Regions from separate parts of the Lyngbya sp. CCY1209 genome, predicted to be linked through region 1. Evidence: riboswitches for the same ligand, from Rfam matches in the RefSeq annotation. Region 1 holds a riboswitch; the other holds the start of a gene.
The links. A riboswitch is a leader RNA that binds a small molecule or an ion and turns the genes downstream of it on or off. The one in region 1 is predicted to bind thiamine pyrophosphate.
Positions count from the first base shown of each region.

Region 2: linked by a shared signal. The riboswitch ahead of thiC (phosphomethylpyrimidine synthase) and the one ahead of thiC (phosphomethylpyrimidine synthase ThiC) in region 1 are both predicted to bind thiamine pyrophosphate.

Region 1 covers NZ_JAYFER010000675.1:559-11,590, forward strand. Annotated here, with positions in the region: gene thiD (bifunctional hydroxymethylpyrimidine kinase/phosphomethylpyrimidine kinase) at 1-225, opposite strand, end outside; gene AC0QHF_RS27885 (HesA/MoeB/ThiF family protein) at 231-1,247, opposite strand; gene AC0QHF_RS27890 (thiamine phosphate synthase) at 1,235-1,831, opposite strand; gene AC0QHF_RS27895 (thiazole synthase) at 1,828-2,610, opposite strand; gene thiS (sulfur carrier protein ThiS) at 2,615-2,800, opposite strand; gene AC0QHF_RS27905 (FAD-dependent oxidoreductase) at 2,781-3,746, opposite strand; gene thiC (phosphomethylpyrimidine synthase ThiC) at 3,743-5,569, opposite strand; TPP riboswitch at 5,693-5,813, opposite strand; gene bioB (biotin synthase BioB) at 6,042-7,019, shown strand; gene AC0QHF_RS27920 (DUF2478 domain-containing protein) at 7,113-7,631, shown strand; tRNA gene AC0QHF_RS27925 (tRNA-Tyr) at 7,912-7,995, opposite strand; gene rlmB (23S rRNA (guanosine(2251)-2'-O)-methyltransferase RlmB) at 8,115-8,903, shown strand; gene AC0QHF_RS27935 (hypothetical protein) at 8,989-9,273, shown strand; gene AC0QHF_RS27940 (YHS domain-containing (seleno)protein) at 9,567-9,977, shown strand; gene AC0QHF_RS27945 (CoA-binding protein) at 10,256-10,720, shown strand; gene AC0QHF_RS27950 (helix-turn-helix transcriptional regulator) at 10,827-11,032, opposite strand, start outside.
Region 2 covers NZ_JAYFER010000570.1:21,443-32,474, reverse strand. Annotated here, with positions in the region: gene AC0QHF_RS20070 (hypothetical protein) at 107-442, shown strand; gene AC0QHF_RS20065 (thylakoid membrane photosystem I accumulation factor) at 886-1,389, shown strand; gene AC0QHF_RS20060 (universal stress protein) at 1,674-2,153, shown strand; TPP riboswitch at 2,293-2,389, shown strand; gene thiC (phosphomethylpyrimidine synthase) at 2,397-3,785, shown strand; gene AC0QHF_RS20050 (hypothetical protein) at 4,065-4,529, shown strand; gene AC0QHF_RS20045 (SLBB domain-containing protein) at 4,674-6,068, shown strand; gene AC0QHF_RS20040 (SLC26A/SulP transporter family protein) at 6,184-8,430, shown strand; gene AC0QHF_RS20035 (Spy/CpxP family protein refolding chaperone) at 8,793-9,236, opposite strand; gene AC0QHF_RS20030 (sensor histidine kinase) at 9,507-10,838, shown strand; gene AC0QHF_RS20025 (response regulator transcription factor) at 10,816-11,032, shown strand, end outside.

The sequences.
Region 1 (11,032 bases):
CATGCCGATCTTGATCGCAGCGGGCATGGGGGCGGCAAGCGCGGCCTGCAGTTGCGCCCGCACCACCGACGGCGGCACCGGGTTGAGAGCACTGACCCCCGTATCTGTCTGCACCGTGACGGCCGTCACCACCGGTTTCACCTCGCAGCCCATGCGCACCGCCATGGCCGCGTCCCGCGTCAGCCCGGCACCGCCGCTGGGGTCCGTGCCGCCGATCACGACCACCCGCCTCACGGGGCCTGCACCGCATGCAGGCTGAGGCGCTCGAACCCCGCCGCCCGGAGCTGCCGCGCCGCTTGCCAGGCCCGCAGCCCGCTGGCGCAGGCCAGGGTGATGTGCCTGTCCGTGCGCGGGGATCGTCCGGCGCAAGAGACCCGTCGCAACTGTTCCAGCATCGCGCCGCGCAAGGCATCGGGCGCGATGCGCCAGGCGTCGGGTGTCACCGGATCCGGCGCTTCCGCGGTGCTGCGCAGATCGACCACAATCCGGTCCGACGGCATATCGGCGGGCAGCCCGACAAAGCCAAAGCCCGCCGCCGGCTCCTCCGCCGTGTCGAAGCGAAAGCCCGCAGTTTGCAAGCGCCCCATGTCAAAGGACAGCAACTGCCCCGCCACCGGCGGCGCTGTCATCAGGATCTGTTGCAGCACCATCTGCGCCTGGGCGGCACCGATCAGGCCCACCACCGGCCCCATGACACCGGCGCTGGCGCAGGTGGCGGCCCGGTCGGGCAGGTCGGGAAACACCGCCCGCAGCGAGGGGGCGGGCCCGCAGAACCCGCCGACATAGCCGGTGGTGCCAAGTGCAGAGGCGGAGATCATCACCGTGCTGGCCACCCGACAGGCATCCGACAGGATATAGGACACGGCAAAGCTGTCAGCGGCATCGACCACCACATCGGCCCCCGCGATTGCGGACGCTGCGTTTGAAGCTCCCAACGGTTCGGCCCGCGCGACCACCTCGAGGGCGGGCGCAAGTCGGCGCAGCACCCGGGCCGCGGTGTCGGCCTTGGGCGCGCCCACATCATCCGGCGCGTAGAGCGGCTGACGGTGCAGGTTGGTCCGCTCAATCCGGTCGGGGTCCATCACGGTGATGCGGCCCACACCGGCGGTGGCGAGATACGTCAGCACCGGACAGCCCAGCCCGCCGGCGCCGACCACCAGCACATGTGCGGCCGCCAATCGCGCCTGGCCCTCCGCGCCGACCTCCGGCAGGGCGATCTGGCGCGCAAACGCGCTCAGGTCCGACACGCGGCCACCCACGCGCGGGTTCGGGCTTCGGGATCTTCCGCCGCCTGAATGTCGGTCACCACCGCAGCGCTGTCCGCCCCGGCCGCAAAGACATCCGGCAGGCGCTCCAGCGTCACCCCGCCGATGGCCACCAGCGGCACGGCGCCCGCGAGGCTCTTCCAGCGGGTCACCCGCTCCAGCCCCTGCGGGTCCCATTTCATCTGTTTCAGCTTGGTTTCATAGACCGGACCCAGGGCCACATAGGCCGGGTCCTGCGCCAACGCCCGCTCCAGCTCCGCCTCGTCATGGGTCGACAGGCCAAACCGCACGCCGGCCCGGCGCAGGGCGTCGAAATCCGCGGTCTCCATGTCCTCTTGACCGAGGTGCACAAAATCGCAGTTGAGGTCGAGCGCCGCCTGCCAGTGATCGTTGACCACCAGTTGGGCGCCGTAGACCGCACAGAAGTCACGCGCCCGGGCAATCTGACGGCGCACCTCCGCATCGGGCTGATCCTTGATCCGTAGCTGCACCAGCCGCGCGCCCTGCGGCACCAGCAACTCCACCCGGCCCACATGGCCGACGATCAGGTAAAACCGTTCCATCATGTCTTCTCCGCCAAATTCAGGTCCGCCAGTCCCATCACCGGGGTGGAGGGGACCGCCATGTCGCGTCGCTCCATCGGGTCGGCCAGGCAGGCCTTGTGTCCCGCGTCCACCGCCAGCGCCATGGCGCGCGCCATCAGCGCCGGATCGCCCGCCTTGGCCACCGCCGTGTTCAACAGCACCGCATCCATGCCCAGCTCCATCGCGGCCGCCGCATCCGAGGGCCGCCCAATGCCGGCATCCACCACCAGCGGAACATCCGGAAAATGCGCCCGCATCGCGCGCAGCCCCTCGGGGTTCGCCAGCCCGCGACCGGATCCGATCGGCGCGCCCCAGGGCATCAGCACCGTGCAGCCGGCCTCCAGCAGCCGTTCGCCCACCACCAGATCCTCGGTGGTATAGGGAAAGACCTTGAACCCCTCGGCACTCAGCACGCGCGCGGCCTCCACCAGGCCAAAGACATCCGGCTGCAGGGTGTCCGCATGGCCGATGACCTCCAGCTTGATCCAGTCGGTGCCAAAGACCTCCCGCGCCATCTGCGCGGTGGTGATGGCGTCGCGCGCCGAGTGACACCCGGCCGTATTGGGCAGGATGCGCACGCCGGTCTCGCGCAGCAGATCCCAGAACCCCGCGCCAGATCCATTGGCGGCCTCACGGCGCAAGGAGACGGTGACCAGATCGGTGTCGCTGGCGCGGATCGCCGCCTGTAGGACGGCGGGCGAGGGGTATTGCGCGGTGCCCAGAAACAGGCGTGACGTCAGTGTTTCGCCATAGACCTCCATGATCTCAGCCCCCCTGCATCGGCGCCAGAACCTCGATCCGGTCGCCGGGGTGCAGCGGCTGCGCGGCGCGCGCGTCTCGGGCCACGAACTGCCCGTTTAGTGCCGTTGCGATGGCCGGGCTGGTGTAGCCCAGCTCCATCAGCGCGGCGGCCAGCGACGGGCCGGTGATCTCATGCGGTTCGGAATTCACGAGTATTTTCATCGCGGTGCTCCATCAATTGGTCTGCGGCGGCTTCGGCCATGGCCGGGGCCAGCAGGAACCCGTGTCGGTACAGCCCGTTGAGAAACAGCGTGCCGTCACGCCGCTCCAGCCGGGGCAGGTTGTCGGGAAAGGCAGGGCGCAGACCGGCGCCGGTCTCCACCACCTCCGCCTCGGCAAAGGCGGGCGACAGCGCATAGGCCGCCCCCAGCAGCTCCATCAGGGCGCGCAGGGTCGGCGGGCCGGCGTGATCGCTTTCCACCATGGACGCGCCCAGCATGTAGTGCCCATCGCCCCGGGGCACGAGGTAGATCGGCGTGCGCGGATGCAGCAGGCGCAGTGTGCGGCTGATCTCCACCTCCGGGCAGCGCAGGATCGCCATCTCGCCCCGGACCGACCGCAAGGACGGCAGCGGGGCCGCCATGCCGGTGCAATCCAGATCGACCTGCTGCGGGGCCTCGGTGCCGAGGCTGATCTCTCCGCCCAGATCCACCACCGCGCGCGCCAGATCCCGCAGCGCCCGGCGCGGGTCCAGATGCGCCTCGCCCTCAAAGAACAGCCCCTGATCGAACCGCCCCGCCAGCGCCGGTTCCAGCGCGCCGATCTCCGCCCCGCCGACCTGCCGGTACGCACGGGTGCGACGTCCGAAACGTGCCACCTCTGCCCGGTCGCGGCGCGGTGCCACCACCAGCGTGCCGCGCCGGTGCACCGGGGTGATCCGGGCCCACCAGTCGAAGGCGCGGCTGCCGAGAGAGATCACCTCCTCCTCGGCGCTTTCGCGTTCGCACCAGGGCGCCAGCATGCCGCCCGCGTAGCGGGCCGCACTGTCGGCACCGATCCCCCCGGAGCGTTCGAACAGGCGCACCGCCACGCCCCGGCGGGCCAGTGCATAGGCGCAGGCGAGGCCTGCCAGACCTGCGCCCGCGATGGTGATCACGCCGACTCCTCCGGCGTGTCCGCCGCAGCATCCGCCACCGGCACATAAAGCTCGCCCCCTTCGCGGAACTTCGCCGCCATCGCCTCGAACCCCTCCTTCTGGGCCTCGGCGCGGATGTCGTGGCTGATCCGCATGGAGCAGAACTTCGGCCCGCACATGGAACAGAAATGCGCCACCTTGTGCGCCTCTTTCGGCAGGGTCTCGTCGTGAAAGCTCTGTGCCGTTTCCGGGTCCAGCGACAGGTTGAACTGGTCCTCCCAGCGGAACTCAAACCGTGCGCGGCTCAGCGCATCATCACGCCGCTGCGCGCCGGGCAGACCCTTGGCCAGATCAGCGGCATGGGCGGCGATCTTGTAAGTGATCACCCCGGTTTTTACATCATCGCGGTCCGGCAGACCGAGGTGTTCCTTTGGCGTCACGTAACAGAGCATCGCGCAGCCAAACCAGCCGATCATCGCCGCGCCAATGCCAGACGTGATGTGATCGTACCCCGGCGCAATATCCGTGGTCAGCGGCCCCAGCGTGTAAAACGGCGCCTCGTGGCAGCACTCCAGCTGCTTGTCCATGTTCTCCTTGATCTTGTGCATGGCCACATGGCCCGGCCCCTCGATCATCACTTGGCAGTCCTTGGCCCAGGCGATCTTGGTCAGCTCGCCCAGCGTCTCCAGTTCGGCAAATTGCGCCTCGTCATTGGCATCGGCGATCGATCCGGGACGCAAGCCGTCGCCCAGCGAGAAGCTCACATCATAGCGGCGGCAGATGTCGCAGATTTCCTCGAAGTGCTCGTAGAGGAAGCTCTCCTTGTGGTGATGCAGGCACCACTTTGCCATGATCGACCCACCGCGCGACACGATCCCGGTGACGCGTTCCACGGTCATCGGCACCATATGCAGCCGCACGCCTGCGTGGATGGTGAAATAATCGACGCCCTGTTCCGCCTGTTCGATCAGCGTGTCGCGGAACACCTCCCAGGTCAGGTCCTCGGCAATGCCGTTCACCTTTTCCAGCGCCTGATAGATCGGCACGGTGCCGATGGGCACCGGCGAATTGCGGATGATCCATTCCCGGGTGTTGTGGATGTTGCGGCCCGTGGACAGGTCCATCACCGTATCCGCGCCCCAGCGGATCGCCCAGACCAGTTTGTCCACCTCTTCCTCCATCGAGGAGGTGACGGCCGAGGTGCCCATATTGGCGTTGATCTTCACCTTAAAATTGCGGCCGATGATCATCGGCTCCAGCTCCGGGTGGTTGATATTGGCGGGGATGATGGCGCGCCCGGCGGCGATCTCGGAGCGCACGAATTCAGGCGTCACATAGTCGGGGATATTGGCCCCGAAATCCTCGCCATCGCGGCTACCATGACAGGGCGACAGCTCGCGCAGCTGGTTCTCGCGAATGGCGATATACTCCATCTCCGGCGTGATGATCCCGGCGCGGGCATAGGCGAGCTGCGTCGGGGCGGCATCCCCGGTCCCGCGCAGGGGCGCGGGCCGCACCGGGAACTCCGGCACCAGCCGGTCGCCGGCGACAAAGCCATTGTCCGCAGGGGTAACATCGCGGCCCTGATAGGCCTCGACATCGCCGCGATCCTTGATCCAGGCGGCGCGCAGCGGCGCCAGACCCTCGCGAATGTCGGTCAGGATCTCCGGATCCGTATAGGGCCCGGAACTGTCATAGACCGGCAGCGGCGCTTCGCCCGCGGTCGGATGGGTGGCGATTTCACGCATCGGCACGCGGATGTCCTTGTGCATCTCGCCTGCCACATAGATCTTGCGCGACGCAGGCAATGCGCCTGTGGTGATCTTTGGGTTGGGGACGTTCATCTTGGTGCTCCTCGAGTCCATTCTCAAAAAGACACCAATTGAGCCGGGCCGGAGGAAAACGGGGCAGGGGGTACAGGTCCTGCCGTGTCAGAGCAGCGGCGGATCAACCCTGTACCGGGGCGATGCGCGACTGTCCTAGCTTCCTACGCCAGTATCAACTGGGTCAGGTTCTAAGGGTCGCGTCACCGGGATTTCTCCCTGTCTGCCTCTCAGTCCCCTCGGCGGGACTCCCCTGCGTGGCCCTAGGCGTAGGGGAGGACATGGCAGCCCGTCAAGAGGTTTCTGATCCACGCCCACCTGCAGAGAGTTCTGCCGTGCATTCGCCCTATGCGCGTATTTTTGATGGGCATGCCTGAATGAAACTCAAATATATTCAACGCTGTACTGCCCATATTCATGGTTTATATATTATCTATAAAAGATTCGCGCCTCCTTGGCGTGTAGTGTGATCCGTTATCCAGCGAGGCTTCCCATGCTCGACACCCCCCTTATCCGCACCGACTGGACCCGGCAGGAGGCAGAGGAGATCTATGCCCAGCCCTTCATGGATCTGCTGTTTCAGGCCCAGAGCCTGCACCGGCAGATGTTTGATCCCAACGCGGTGCAGAAATCGCGCCTCCTGTCGATCAAGACCGGCGGCTGCGCTGAGGATTGCGCCTATTGCGCGCAATCGGCACGCAATGGAGCGCAGCTCCCGGCCTCCAAACTGATCGAGGTGCAGCGGGTGATTGCCGAGGCCAAGAAGGCCCGCGACGCTGGTGCCACGCGCTACTGCATGGGCGCGGCCTGGCGCGGCCCCAAGGCGCGCGACATGGCTCAGCTGGAAGCGATGATCACGGGCGTCAAGGCGCTGGGGATGGAGACCTGCATGACCCTGGGCATGCTGGAGCAGGATCAGGTGCTGCGCCTGCGGGATGCGGGGCTCGATTACTACAATCACAACATCGACACCTCGGAGCGCTACTACCCGGAGGTCATCACCACCCGCAGCTTTGCGGATCGGCTGGACACCCTGGCGCGGGTGCGCGAGGCCGGGATCAACGTCTGCTCGGGCGGCATCCTTGGCATGGGTGAAGAGCGCGGCGACCGGATCGACATGCTGCTGAGCCTTGCGACGCTGCCGGAACATCCGCAATCAGTACCGATCAACATGCTGATTCCGATGGCAGATACGCCACTGGCCGACACGCCTCCGCTTGATCCGCTCGAATTTGTCCGCACCATTGCGCTGGCCCGCATCCTGATGCCGCGCGCGCATGTGCGGCTCTCGGCCGGGCGCACCGAGATGAGCGATGAACTGCAGGCGATGTGCATCTTTGCCGGGGCGAACTCGATCTTCATGGGCGACACGCTCCTGACCGCCGACAACCCGGAGGAGGACGCGGACGAGGCGCTCTTTGCCCGGCTGGGCCTCAGCGCCATGGCAGCGGGCACGCATGGTACGCGCTGATCTGCGACAATCACGGCCTGCGTCGCCACTGGCGGGCGCCGTCCTTTCGCGCTAATCTGCCGCTTGCGCAGACGACATGCAAAGGACGACCCCATGCAGCTTGCCTATGTGATGACCACCGAACGCGGTGCCACCGACCGCCTGTTGACCGCATTGGCAGAGCGGTTGGCCGAAAGGGGCATTCGCACCGCAGGCATCGTGCAGACCAACACCGATTGCTATGACAGCAAGCTCTGCGACATGGATGTGCGCGTCCTGCCCGAGGGGGAAACCATCCGGATCTCCCAGTCCCTGGGCGAGGGCGCCCGTGGCTGCCGTCTCAACCCCGAGGCGCTCGAACGCGCCGTCGGGCTGGTCACCGCCCAGCTTGCCACCACACCCGCGCCGCAGGTGCTGCTGGTCAATAAATTCGGCAAACACGAGGCCGATGGCCGTGGCATGCGCCCGGTCATCGCCGAAGCGCTGGCCATGGGGCTGCCGGTGGTGTCCGGCGTCAACCGGATGAACGTCGAGGCCTTCGAGGGGTTCGCCGAAGGTCTGGCCGTCGAAACCGCCCCCGATCTCGACACGCTGGTCGCCTGGGTCGAAGCGGCGCTTGCCCAGACGGTCTGACGGCTCGGCCAGGGCGCGCCCGTGATCAGTTCCAGGGGACGCCGAGCAGCGGTTCCTGCCGCGGCACCAGCCTTCATCTTCTTGGAAATATCCCGGGGTCCGGGGCAGCGCCCCGGCGCCATCGCTCACCCGCAAAATCTGCAATAATCCACCTGGCGCAGCCGCACCGGCTTCCCCGGTCGCGCGCGGGGGTGGACCACAGTATTTGGAAAAACGACCCACAGGACGGCGAATACCATCCTGTCTCAGGTCGTTGATTTTTCAGTTGAAAGAGAGAAGATGGTGGGCGACCTAGGAATCGAACCTAGCGTGCGTCTCCGCGAGGGAGTTACAGTCCCCTGCCACACCTTGCGGCCTGTCGCCCACGGTCAGAAGCATGTTGCACCTGACGTGGAGGCGTGATTACTAGCGCACCAAACGGGCGTCAACCGGAAAAGCGCAACTTTTTTCCGCCGCCTCGCATTTTGTTTTCCGGAGCATGTCATGAACAAGAAACCCAGCAAGAAACCCGCCTGGGTGGTGGAAAAGGAAAAGGCCAAAAAGGCGGCCTCGGCGGAAACCGTCTGGCTGTTTGGCCTGCATGCGGTGCGCGATGCGCTGCTCAATCCCCGGCGCGAAAAGCTGCGCCTTGTGGTGACATTGAATGCCCAGAACAAGCTCGAAGACGCCATCGCCGCCTCCGGCATGACACCCGATGTGGTCGATCCGCGCAAATTCTCGGTGCCGATCGATCCCGGCTCGGTGCACCAGGGGGCGGCGCTGGAAGTCAAGCCGCTGAACTGGGGCGGGCTTGAGGACAATTGCATCGGCGCCGAAATCCCGCGGGTGATCCTGCTGGATCGGGTGACCGACCCCCACAACGTTGGCGCCATCCTGCGCTCGGCCGAAGTGCTCGGCGCTTCGGCGGTGATCGGCACCCGTCACCACTCGGCCCCGGAAACCGGGGCTCTGGCCAAAACCGCCTCCGGCGCGCTGGAACGCCAGCCGTACCTGCGCATGCGCAACCTCTCGGACAGTATCGTGGCGCTGCAACAGATGGGGTATCTGGTGCTGGGGCTGGACGGCGAGGCCGAGGAAACCATCGAGGAGGCGGTCGCGGGCCGCACCTCCGATCCGATCGCCCTGGTGCTGGGCGCCGAAGGGCCGGGCTTGCGGCAAAAGACCAAGGAAACCGTCGATAAGCTGGTCAAGATCGACGCGGCGCGCGGTTTTGGCTCGCTCAATGTTTCAAATGCGGCGGCGCTCTCCCTATATGCTTCGTTGAAGGGCTGAACAGGAGGAGGTCCCCATCGCACATAAGAGCATCCCCGGCGGCAAACTCATTCGCTGTTGTTACTGTGGCGTCCAGTCCACATTTGTGCCCGATGCGGCCGTGCACGCGCTGGTGTGTGGCACCTGCGGCGCGCCGCTGTCGGCGCAAAAGATGCGGCCGCTGGCAGGGCAGAAAACGGCGCAGACCCGTGGCAAACGGCCCAAGGCGTCAAAACCGGCCAAACCCAACCCCACCCGCGCGGCAAAGACCGGTGATTGGGGCGATCTGGCAGCGGGGCTGGTGGCCAAGCAGCTGAAAAAGAAAAAGAAGAAGAAGAAGAAATCCGGCTGGAAAAAGGTCTTTGACGCGATCGAGGACATCTTCGACTGACACCGCGTGACAGCCCCCTCAAGGGGGCGCGACGAGGCGCGACGGGGCCGACAGGACAGGCGGGCCCGGCAGACTGCGCGCAGGCCCGCCGTGGGCGCGCGCATTTTGAATCCTGTGTGCAACACTTGTCACAAGCTGTTCAAATTCCCGTATCCGGTCTTTTCCGACGCCGCGCCAGTCGGCATTCTCTGTGCCATCTGAAATCGTGCCGGAGGGAGACTGTGCTGCATCATCGTCTGATACCCGCCCTGCGTGGGCTGGGCGCTGTCATCATGACTGCGGGGATGTGTGCCATGGTCCCCGCAACCCAAGCCGCGGCCGGGACGCTCTATATCGCGGTTGACGACGGAATTGCCATCGGGGGCTACGACCCTGTGTCCTTCCACCTGGCCGACGCGCCATTGAAGGGGCATTCGGATCACGCGCTGATGTGGAAAGGGGCGGTCTGGCTCTTCCACTCCGCCGAGAACCAGTCGCGCTTCGAGGCCAACCCGAGAGCCTATGCACCCCGTTTCGGCGGCCATTGCGCCTATGGCATGGCCCGTGGTCGGGTGTTCGACGGCAATCCCCTGACGTGGGAGATCGTCGACGGGCGGCTCTATCTGTTTCATACGCCGCGGGTGGAGGCCTTGTGGCTGGCAGAGCCGGACGGGATGATCCGGGCGGCACGGGCGGCCTGGCCCGGAGTGCTGCAAGCGGATTGATCACGCGCTTGGTGCTGCGCGGGGCAGAGTCAAGCTGCAATACACGCGCCCTCTTCACAAAAAAGAGAGCCGCTCTTTCAATCCGCCGCGACAGCCCCAGATTCAATAGCAGGCTGTGGCTTTGGAACCGCCACAGATCTTTTTCACTGTCCCTCGTTCCACACCTCGCGCCCGGAGCTTCTTCGGGCGCTTTTTTCTTGGCGCCTCTGCCCGCAGGTCTGCGAGGTGTCTGCGTGGCGGGGCTTGCGCTGACGGCAACACCTGCGCAGAGTGTCCACATGTATTCGGATGCGCATCTCAGAACCATATTGACCCGCACAAAGGTGATCGCCGTTGTCGGGGTCTCGCCCAATCCGGTGCGGCCGAGCTATTACGTCGCCCGCTACCTGTCGCTGAAGGGCTATCGGGTGATCCCGGTGAACCCGGGCCATGCCGGAACGCAGTTGTTTGGCGCAACGGTGCACGCATCGCTCTCCGAGATTGCGGAGCCGGTGGATATGGTCGATATCTTCCGCCGCCCCGAAGCGGTGCCCGGCATCGTGGAAGAGGCGCTTGCAGCCTTTCCGACGCTGCGGACGATCTGGATGCAGATCGGGGTGGAGCATGCCGAGGCCGCGGCACAGGCGCAGGCCCGTGGCGTGGATGTGATCCAGAACCGCTGCCCAAAGATCGAATACCAGCGCCTGTTCGGCGAGCTGCGCCAGGGCGGCTTTGCAACCGGTATCATTTCCTCAAAACTCTGAAGGGCGGGCGAGGGGCGGCTCCCGCCCGTCGTTGCGCATGGGACATGCGCGCCTCCCGTTGGGCCCGGCGCCTTGCCTGGCGGCAAGGCGCGGTCCTCTGCCGGGGTTAGCGGAGGGGGCGCACGCCATCGTCGAACGTCACGTGGCGTTTCTGAAACCGGGTGCCCTCGATGCAGTCTGGGGCGCTGATCCGGTCCATGCGGAAATGGCGCACCGCCGCGCGGTCGGGATCCCAGGCCACCAGATACCACAGAGGCGGCAGCACCAGGATCGCCTGCGGCTCGACCCGGCGGGTCGAGGTGGCCCCCTTTG
Region 2 (11,032 bases), on a different contig from region 1:
ACGAGACCCGAGGGGATTGCACGGCACCGGCGGCAGTTGTCCCGCTTCAGGGCCTAGACATCGCCCGTCGGTCACAATTCGCTCCCGTTTTTAACCCCGCGACACGATGACCTATCGCAATGTAATTTTGAGGCGTCACGTTCACATCCTTAGTCGATTTGTAATAGTTTTTAACATTTCGTCCGCCACCCCCCCCGAGAACGGGTCGGGGGACTCGGCTTTTCCAGACCGCAAAACCGGAGGGGTTCGGGGGGCGCTTTGTCCCTCGCAGCGGGTGTTCGGGCGACTTTTTCGATTCCGTCCCCGCCACTCCGCCCCCGACCCCCCGCCCCGGGAACGGAGCGGTCGTTCCGAAGAATTTGTGGCCGATCGCGATCGCGGTTCGACCCCCGAAAAGGAGCGCCATCCGATCGCGGTCGATGGGGGTCAAACGGAAAAATAATATCGTTTTATATTATTTGATAAAAATTAAAATATAAAAATAATTAAAACCGACAATAAATTTTAAATCGTAGATTTAGATGCATTTAATGTCGATTTGAAGTCAATATAGAAAATATCGTCAAAGCCGAACGATCAGAGAATGAAGCCGAAAAAAAAAACACGGGCCGAAATAAAAGCGGGTGTCGCGGTCAAAAAAGCCCGGATTTTGGGGTCGGACGGCGCGAAGGCAAACCGGATCGGGGCGGGGAAATTCCAATTTTGCGATCGCCCAATGTAAAATAAACTTGAAAAAGTGTAACAATTCATGAAGCTAGGTGCCCCAACTCATTGATGACAGTGTTCACATCCAACCCCATCTCATCTGACCGAGCCTCCGTCCGTCCCCGGGTGCGACTCATCCCCACGGGCTTACTCGCCGTCGCCCTGAGTCTCATCCTGGCGATGTTTCTGGGAAGTGCCCCGGCTTGGGCGAATATCGACGACGATCACTTCGACGGCAATATTTTCGCCCTCTACGGCGGAAACGGGTCCCTCGTCCCGCCCCGAGTCGAACTGTCCCAGTCGTTAAAAATCCACAAACCCGCCCTCCTGGTCTTTTTCCTCGACGACAGCAAAGACTGCAAACTGTTTTCCACCACGGTTTCCCGGCTACAAGAATTTTACGGGCGGGCCGCGGACTTCATCCCCGTCAACGTCGATGCGATCGTGGCCGAGAACGGGACCCAATCCCCCACGGAACCGGGCTATTACTATCGCGGATACGTCCCCCAAACCGTACTCATCGACGAGTCCGGCGAAGTCGTCCTGGACGAAATCGGGCTGGTGTCCTACGAGCGAGTCGATGATGTCTTCCGGGAAGTCTTCGATCTCCTGCCGCGATCGGAATCCGTCGAACTGCGGCGTCAACCCGTCAACGAAATCAACAACGAACTGGTGAAAGATTAATTGATAATTGATAATTGATAATTGATAATTATCAATCGATCGCCCCAGTCTCGACTCCCGTCCCTGCCCCGGGCTCGGGAGTTGAGCTGCTTGTCCGTTTTTTTCGTTGCGTTGAGTAGCAGATTTGCGGTCGTAAAAATGTTATATTGAATACTAAAAGCGGTTTTAAATCTTTAATTCCCAGCCTCACAAAGTTGGCTCTCCGGACGGCGGGCAGAATCCGGGAAACGGCGGGTCACGAGGATTTCGGGGCCGGGTCACAAACCGAACGGAGGACAGCAAAAATGGGATATCAAAAAATTTTAGTGGCGCTCGATCGCTCCTCCCACAGCGAAATCGTTCTCGAAGAAGCGATCGCCCTGGCCAAACCAAACGGCGCCCAACTGATGATCTTCCACCGCCTGGAAGTGAACGACCCCGACCCCTACGGCTACAGCGACCTCCACGCCAGCAACATCGCCCGCTACTCCCAGATCATGCAGGAACGACTCGAAAGCGAACTCGACCACATCCGCAGTTGGTTGGATTCCTGCGTCCGCCGCGCCGCGGACCAAAATATCACCGCAGACTGGAACTGGAAAATGGGAGACACCGGACGCTGCATCTGTCAGATGGCCAAGGATTTCGGGACGGATCTGATCGTGGTGGGCCGCCGGGGACACCAGGGGGTCATCGAAGCCCTACTCGGCAGCGTCAGCAACTTCGTCGTCCACCGCGCCCCCTGTTCCGTCCTCATCGTCCAGAGTCGGGAGTCGGGAATTTAATTGATAATTGATAATTGATAATTGATAATTGATAATTATCAATTCTGCCTCCCGCCCCATCTCGTAACAAATCGACATGAACATTTATTAACCGATCCTGGCTCAAGTCCCGCCAGAAGTGTTAACATCTTCAACTAATTCACAGAGCTAGGGGTGCCTGCGAAGTCCAGGCTGAGAGACACCCTTGGAACCTGAGTCCGGCTAGTACCGGCGTAGGGAAGCTGTTAACAGAGGGAATAAATTATGCGAGCTGAATGGGTTGCCAAGCGACGCGGGCAGGCTAACGTGTCTCAGATGCACTATGCCCGCCAGGGAATCATTACCGAGGAAATGCACCATGTGGCGACTCGGGAAAACCTCCCCGCCGACTTGATTCGGGACGAAGTGGCACGGGGTCGGATGATTATTCCCGCCAATATCAACCACCCCAATTTGGAACCGATGTGCATCGGAATCGCCTCCAAGTGCAAAGTCAACGCCAACATCGGCGCCTCCCCCAACTCCTCCAACTTGCAGGAAGAAGTGGACAAGCTGAATTTGGCGGTGAAATACGGGGCCGATACGGTGATGGACCTGTCCACCGGCGGGGGCGATTTGGATACCATCCGCACCGCCATCATCGACGCTTCCCCGGTTCCCATCGGGACGGTCCCGATCTATCAGGCTTTGGAAAGCGTCCACGGCAACATCGAAAAGCTGACGCCGGACGATTTCCTGCATATCATCGAAAAACACGCCCAGCAGGGTGTGGATTACATGACGATTCACGCCGGGATTTTGATCGAGTATTTGCCTTTGGTGCGGAATCGGATTACCGGGATTGTGTCTCGGGGCGGCGGGATCATCGCCCGGTGGATGCTGCACCACCACAAGCAAAATCCCCTTTACACCCACTTCGACGACATTATCGAAATTTTCAAGAAGTACGATGTCTCGTTCAGTTTGGGGGATTCCCTGCGTCCGGGTTGCACCCACGACGCATCGGATGAGGCGCAACTGGCGGAGTTGAAGACGCTGGGAGAGTTGACGCGCCGCGCCTGGGAACATGACGTCCAGGTGATGGTGGAAGGCCCCGGTCACGTTCCGATGGATCAGATCGAGTTCAACGTCAAGAAGCAGATGGAGGAGTGTTCCGAGGCGCCCTTCTATGTGTTGGGACCGCTGGTGACGGATATTGCTCCCGGTTATGACCATATCACGTCCGCGATCGGTGCGGCGATGGCGGGATGGTACGGGACGGCGATGCTGTGCTATGTGACGCCGAAGGAACATTTGGGGCTTCCGGATGCGGAGGATGTTCGGAATGGTTTGATCGCGTATAAAATTGCGGCCCACGCGGCGGATATTGCGCGTCATCGTCCGGGTGCGCGCGATCGCGATGACGAACTGTCGGCGGCGCGATACAATTTCGACTGGAACAAACAGTTTGAATTGTCCCTCGATCCCGATCGCGCCCGGGAGTACCACGACGAAACCCTGCCGGCGGACATCTACAAAACGGCCGAATTCTGCTCGATGTGCGGCCCGAAATTCTGCCCGATGCAGACGAAGGTGGATGCGGACGCGCTGACGGAGTTGGAGAAGTTCTTGGCGGCGGAAGAGGAGAAGAAGAAGGAAGTCGCGAAGGCTTAATGGCTCGTTTAATTTTGATTTGAAAGAAGGCGGGGGGTTGCCCCTGCCTTTTTTTTAGATGATTCAATTCGGAAAATTAACCACAGAGGCACAGAGGACACGGAGAGTTGGATGAGTTGTCATGAACAGTGGGAAAATGTCACCGGATTTTGAATGATATCATGTTTGCTAAAATAGTTTTTACGAGAAAAGGACGAGAGCTTGAAAGCCGTGTCTTTTTAAAGGCTCGATCGCATTGTCGGCCCCCATGGGACCCCCGGCGAGTTATGGCTTCAATTTGTGTCCTCTATCTCAGCCGCGATCGCCCTTCCCCTCGTCGCGCTCTCCTGGCAGCTTCCTTGGAATTCCGTACAACTCGCGATCGCCACCCTTTTCGCTTTCGACCTCACCGGAGGGATTGTCACCAACGCCACCCCCGCCGCCAAACGCTGGTATCATCGCCCCGGTCAAACATTCCGCCACCACTTCGGTTTCGTAGCGATTCACGGCCTGCATTTATTCATCGTGGCGACCCTCTTTCGCGGCGGAGATTGGTTCTTTTTTGGTTTGACTTACAGTTTCTTACTTTTGGGGTCTAGTTTGATTTTGACCGTCCCCCGCGATCTGGGTCGTCCCGTGGCGCTACTATTGTTTAGCATCGGTCTTTTATTCGGCTTTTATCTGATTCCGCCGACGGTGGGTTTGGAGTGGTTTTTGCCATTTCTGTGGCTGAAACTATTTGTGAGTCATCTCCTGCCAGAATAGCGATCGCCCTTGAAATAACAAGGGGTGATAAGAAATGGGAAACCATCGCCGATCGTGGGACAACTCGGCTTCACCTGAGCTACAATATTAAAGTTAAAAACTCCGAGTTTTTCCCACCGTCCCAATTGCCCCAAACCCGAATCTATGCGACGTTCTACTTTCGGTCAGTCGGCGGTCAGCCTCACATTATTGAGCGCGATCGCCTTCGGTATTTACCCGCCGGGAATCGCCCAAACGCCTCCTCCGTCCGATTCGACTTCTCCCATTCAACCCGGAGTCGCCTATCGCCTGGGGGAGAGCGATCGCGTCCAAATCGACGTGTTTGGCGTCGAGAAATATAGCGGGGAATATCTGGTTTTGGCTGACGGTACGCTGAACCTGCGGGGAGTCGGCGTCGTCCGGGTCGGGGGACTCACCATCCCCGAGGCTCAAATTCTCGTTTCCCGACAGTACGCCAGCCTCCTCCAACAGCCTGTTGTCACCCTCAGTTTGGTGGAACCCCGGCCCATTCAGGTGGCGATCGCCGGAGAAGTGTCCCGTCCCGGCTCCTACACCGTCACCTTTGCAGACGGACAACAATTTCCCCACGTGACCGACATCCTGAACCTCGCCGGGGGCATCACCCAGGCGGCGGACGTCAGGGAGGTGCGACTCCGGCGGGCCCATTCCGCCGATCGCCCCATCATCCTCGACCTGGGCGAATTGGTCGAGCAGGGGAATCTGAGCCAAAATCCGGTGCTGCTGGACGGGGACAGTATTTTCGTGCCGACGGCCACATCTTCAGATCCGGCCCAAATGCGACAGTTCGCGTCTACCAGCCTCGTCCCCCAGGCGATCGACCCGGTTCAGGTGGCGGTCGTCGGGGAGGTTTTCCGTCCCGGTTCCTATGCGATCGCGCCCCAGGCGACCGAAGACGGCGACGCCGCCAATTTCCCCACCCTCACCCGAGCCCTGCAGGTGGCGGGAGGAATTCAAGAGGAAGCCGATATCCGTCAAATCGAACTTCGCCGGAGTACCCGCTCCGGGTTGCAGGTTTTCACGGTCAACCTGTGGGACCTGTTGCAGTCCGGGGATATCACCCAGGATCTGTTTTTGCAGGATGGAGATACGATTGTCGTCCCCACGGCCGAGGCGATCGCGCCGGAAGAGTTGGAAACCCTGGCATCGGCTAACTTCTCGCCGGAAACCATCAACGTGAATGTGATCGGGGAAGTGGTCAATCCGGGGGCGATACGGGTGCCGCCGAATACTCCTTTAAATCAGGCTTTACTCGCTGCCGGTAGTTTCGACCCGGTTCGAGCCCAAAAAGGGAGCGTGGAACTCATCCGTCTGAACCCGAACGGGACGGTTTCTCGCCAGACGATACTGGTCGATCTCGCGAGCGGAGTTTCCCCCGAAAATAACCCGGTGTTGCGAAATAATGATGTCGTCGTCGTGAATCGTTCCGCTCTGACGGCCGTCAGCGATACGGCGGAGGAAGTTTTCCGACCGGTGCGAGCGATCACCAATATCGCCGCCTTTTTCCGCCTCTTTTTTTAGGATCAATACTTCGGTATTGCTTTCAAAACAGTTCTCCGTCGGGGTCGCGATGATGGCAAAGGTGACGAACCTGGTATTTTAAGTAAGATCGTGTCCGGACGCTCAACCGCAAGCCATGACTCTAGAAAGCTCCAAATTCCCCAACCTGCAACGGGCGATCGCAGCGGAACTCTCCCCCGAGGGACTTTTCTCCAGCCTCGTCGCCGGTGTGGTTGTCGGCGCCATCGGCGTGACGATGTGCATCTCCTACGCCGCTTTAATTTTTTCCGAACACCTGGCCGAATTCCTCACCGCCGGCATCGGCATCGCCTTTTTCAGTGCGGGAATAATTTGCGCGATCGTCGCAGTTTTGAGTTCTTCCCCCGCCGGGATGATCGCCATCCCCCTCCCCGCCGCCGTGCCGATTTTGGCGTTGATGGTGGCCGAGATCGGCGATCGCTTGCCAGAAGACGCACCCCCCGATATTTTATTTTCAAGTGCGATCGTGGCGATCGGTTTGACGGCTTTAATCACCGGCGTTTTTCTCCTCATCCTCGGACTCCTGAAAGCCGGAGAGTTGATCCGCTTCATCCCCTATCCCGTCGTGGGTGGCTTCCTCGCCGGCGTTGGTTGGCTGCTGTTCGAGGGGGGGTTCGCCGTCACCACCGGGGAAGAATTGAATTGGGCCCAATTGCCAGTTTTATTGGCACCCGATTTATTGCTGCGGTGGTTGCCGGCGTTGGCGTTTGCGGTGGCGTTGCTGCTGCTGTCCCGCCGCTACCCGAAATTCCCGGTGCTCCCCGTCGGCTTCGTCGTGGCGTTGGTGTCTTTTTACCTAATTTTGGCGTTCACCGATACGTCTTTGGCGGCGGCGACGGACGGGGGGTGGTTGTTGGGTCCGTTTCCCGAGGGGGGCGGTTCCTGGCGTCCGGTGGGTTTGGAGACGCTGAAACGGGCGAATTGGTCCGCGATCGGCGATCGCCTGGGGGATATGGGGGCGATTACGATTATCACCACTTTGGAACTGCTGCTGACGGCGAGTAGCATGGAATTAATCACGAACCGCGATATCGATTTAAACCGGGAATTGCGGGCGGCGGGGGTCGCCAATTTGCTGTCCGGTTTGGGCGGCGGTTTGGTGGGTTCTCACGTCACGTCTCTGAGCGTTTTGGCGACGAAAATGGGCGCGTCGCGGCGGTTGGTGGCACTGTCGGCGGCGGCGGTTTTTGCGGTGATGTTGGCGGTGGGGATCTCGGTTTTGTCGCTGTTTCCGAGGGTGGTTTTGGGGGGGTTCCTGCTGTTGCTGGGGCTGTCGTTTTTGGTGGAGTGGCTGTACGACGCCTGGTTTGAATTGCCGAAGTCTGACTATTTTTTGGTGATTGTAATTTTGCTGGCGATCGCAACTTTTGAACTGTTGGAAGGGGTGGCGGTCGGTTTGGTGGTGGCGATCGTTTTGTTCGTCATCAATTACAGCCGCATCGACGTGACCAAACACACGTTTTCGGGTGCCAACCGCAAGAGTTACGTCCAGCGATCGCGGGATCAGGAATTGTTGTTGCAGGAACGGGGAGAGAAAATTTACATCCTGGAATTGCAGGGATTTATCTTTTTCGGAACGGCGAATAAGTTACTCAAGCAAGTTCGGGAACGGTTGGGGGCGGAAGACCAACCGCCACTGCGGTTTTTGGTGCTGGATTTTCGGTTGGTGAACGGCCTCGATTCTTCGGTGGTGGTGAGTTTCGCCAAGTTGCGCCAGATCGCCCAAAAGGAGAATTTGGCGATCGCATTGACGAACCTACAACCGGCGGTGGAATCTCAACTCAAACAGGGCGAAATTTTGGAATCGGAGGACTCGACATTCCGGGTGTTTGCCGACCTCGATCGCGGTTTGGAGTGGTGCGAAGATCGGCTTTTGGAGGAGTCGAAGTTGGATGATTCCGGGGTTTCTCCCCTGCCGGAACAACTGCGGCGGTTCATTGCCGAACCCCGAGATGTCGAGACGTTGATGGGGTATTTTCAATATTTGGAAATTGCCGCCGGTGAGACTTTATTTCGCCAGGGCGATCCCTCCGACGGTTTGTATTTCCTGGAGTCGGGACGGGTCAGCGTTGTTTTCGAGTTGGAAGACGGGAGCGAAAAGCGGGTGCAAACCTACACCGGCGGCACGATTTTGGGGGAGATGGGGTTGTATCAGAACGCGCCGCGATCGGCTTCCGTTATCGCGGAAGAAAATAGCGATCTTTACCATCTTTCGACCGTCGCCTTTGAGAAAATAGAGACGGAACAGCCGCAGTTGGCACAAGAATTTCACAAGGCGATCGTCCGGCTGTTGTCGGCCCGTTTGAAACAGCGATCGGCGGAGTTGCAACATTTGTTGCAGTGAGTTTGTATTGTCGGGGAACTGCCCCTGATTTCACCTGCCTTGAAATGAATTTAAAGGCTCACAGCAAAAGTCCACGCTTGCGTGGACTCGGTTGGACATAGACTATAGCAATCGGAAATCATTGGAAAATTGTCTGGCCCCCAAACCCCCAATTCTGGGGGCTTTGAACGAGTCGGATTTTTACGAATCATTTCACACTGCTATATCCCGATCGCCATATCATATCAGATCCGGTTATCCCCTCCTAAACCTCCCCAATCATCTGAATATGATTTGAGCGATCCCCCTAAATCCCCCTTAAAAAGGGGGACTTTGAGAACCGTTATTAACCCCAAAATAGAGGCGGGAGTAGGCATTGCGATTTATTGGTAGGGGCAATCTCCTTGATTGCCGCCGCGACCGCCGCCGCGACCGCCGCGACCCCGCCCTTGACCTTGACCGAGTTGGGCGCGTTGTTCGGGGGTGAGGGTGTCGCGAATTTGCAACTGTGTCTCGAAGCGCCGATCGCCCAAAGCGCGGCTCAATTCCTGATTGTTTTGACGCTGTTGGCGCAGTTGTTCGGCGCTGGCGTCACTTTGCCGGAGCGATCGCATTTGATCGCGATTTTCCCGCAATTGCTGGCGCTGAGTGTCGGAATCGGCGTAGGTGCGATCGCGAATTTCTTGGATTTCTTGCTGTTGTTCGGCACTCAAATTTAAACCATTGAATCCCATGCCACGACCCGGACCGGCGAAGGCCGCCGCCGCACTCAGGGGAAGAAATAAACTCGTCACTGCAATTGTAGAGAATAATTTTTGCATTTTCATCGTCCGATCTCCTTCAATCTTGTTTTGAGGATTGACTCTTTCGAGCTTTGATTTCATCATAGGGGTGGAGGGGGCGCGATCGCCTCGATCAAAGTTCCCAATTTGGATGGTTACAATGTCGGATTGAAATGAAGGTTGGCGATCGCACCAAAGACCTATTCACCTAGTCCTTAAGTACCAAATGCCCGAGGTTGGTCGGAGATTTTACCCTTTAAATGGGTGGCAGATGCGTTTTAAACTATAGCAATTCAACGAGATATTTTATCCCCCATGCGATGGTTTCGTCGTCCGAAGTCTCCGGTGCCCCTTCTACTGTACTTGGAATGGGTTTTAATCGCGATCGCCCTTTTGACGGCTTTTAGCCCCCTCCCCCCCGCCTACCGTCCCGGTTGGATGCGGCAGGAAGTCCACTCTCAAGTCCAGTCCCCCGACGGCCCGCCCGGTTACGGGAGACGGCGAATGATGGGTCCGCAAAATTTGCCCCGCCGACCCGGGTTTCCCGCCGGCGTGGCGGTCAGTATCGCCAGTTTGGGCCTGATGGGGTTGAGGCTGCCGGGGCGATCGCAAAAAGCCCCGATCCGCTGGCTGTACGCCGGTTTGGGGTTCGGCTTCAGTTGGCTGGCCGTGGCCTTCGGCGGGCAGGGAACCAGCTTTTTCTCAGCCCTGCTGCTGGTGGTGGCCATCCGGGCCTGCCTGTTATTTTCCTGGCGGGGGCGAATTGTCGTCGCCCTCCTCGCCTACGGGTCCTTTCTCCTGTGGGCGTTTCTGCGGCTGCACGGTTTGGAACATCGGGCTTCTGACCCCCTGCACGGGCTGATTTTAACCCTGACATTCAACAGCAGTTTGCTATTCGGATTGGTGTTAGTTTTTGTCCTGTTATTGGTGGGGGCGTTACTCTCGGAACAGCAGAGCCGCCGGGAACTGGCTGAGGCGAACCGGCAGCTTCGGGAGTACGCGATTTTGGTCGAAGATCGGGCGATTTTGCAGGAACGAAATCGCATCGCCCGGGAAATTCACGACTCGGTTGGACACAACCTCACCGCCCAAAGTATCCAACTGGAAAATGCCGCGTTATTTTTACCCGAAGATCTGGAGCGGGCCGATCGCCACCTCCGACAGGCTCGGGAGTTGGGACGGGAGGCGTTGAAAGAGGTGCGGGCGTCCGTGGCGACGCTGCGATCGCACCCTTTGCAGCGGTCTTTTTTGCCAACTCTCTCCCACCTGATCGAAGACTTTCGACGCACCACGGCGATCGAATTGGAGTCCCATCTGGCGGTGGAAGAAACCCCGCCGACGGACATCGCGATCGCCCTGTATCGGGTCGTCCAGGAGGCCCTGACCAACATCGCCAAACACGCCGGCGCCACCCGCGTCCGCCTGTCTTTGGTGGAAGATTCGGGGCAATTTTATCTGAAAATTCGCGATAATGGATGCGGTTTCAACCCCCGAGAAAATACCACCGGATTCGGGTTGCAGGGGATGGGGGAACGGATCGCCGCCCTGGACGGGGAATTTGAGCTGGTCAGTTCTCCCGGCGAGGGGTGCAAAATCGAAGTTAAACTCTCAAAAAATAAACGCCATGATTCGAGTTCTGTTAGTTGACGATCAGGGGATCGTCCGGGAAGGGTTGCAAAGTCTGTTGGAGGCGAAACCGGATTTGCAGGTGGTTGGACAGGCCGAAAACGGACAAATTGCCGTAGAATTGGCACTGCAATTAAATCCGGACGTGGTGTTGATGGACGTGCGGATGCCGGTCATGGACGGGGTGGCGGCGACGCGATCGCTCCAGGAAAAAA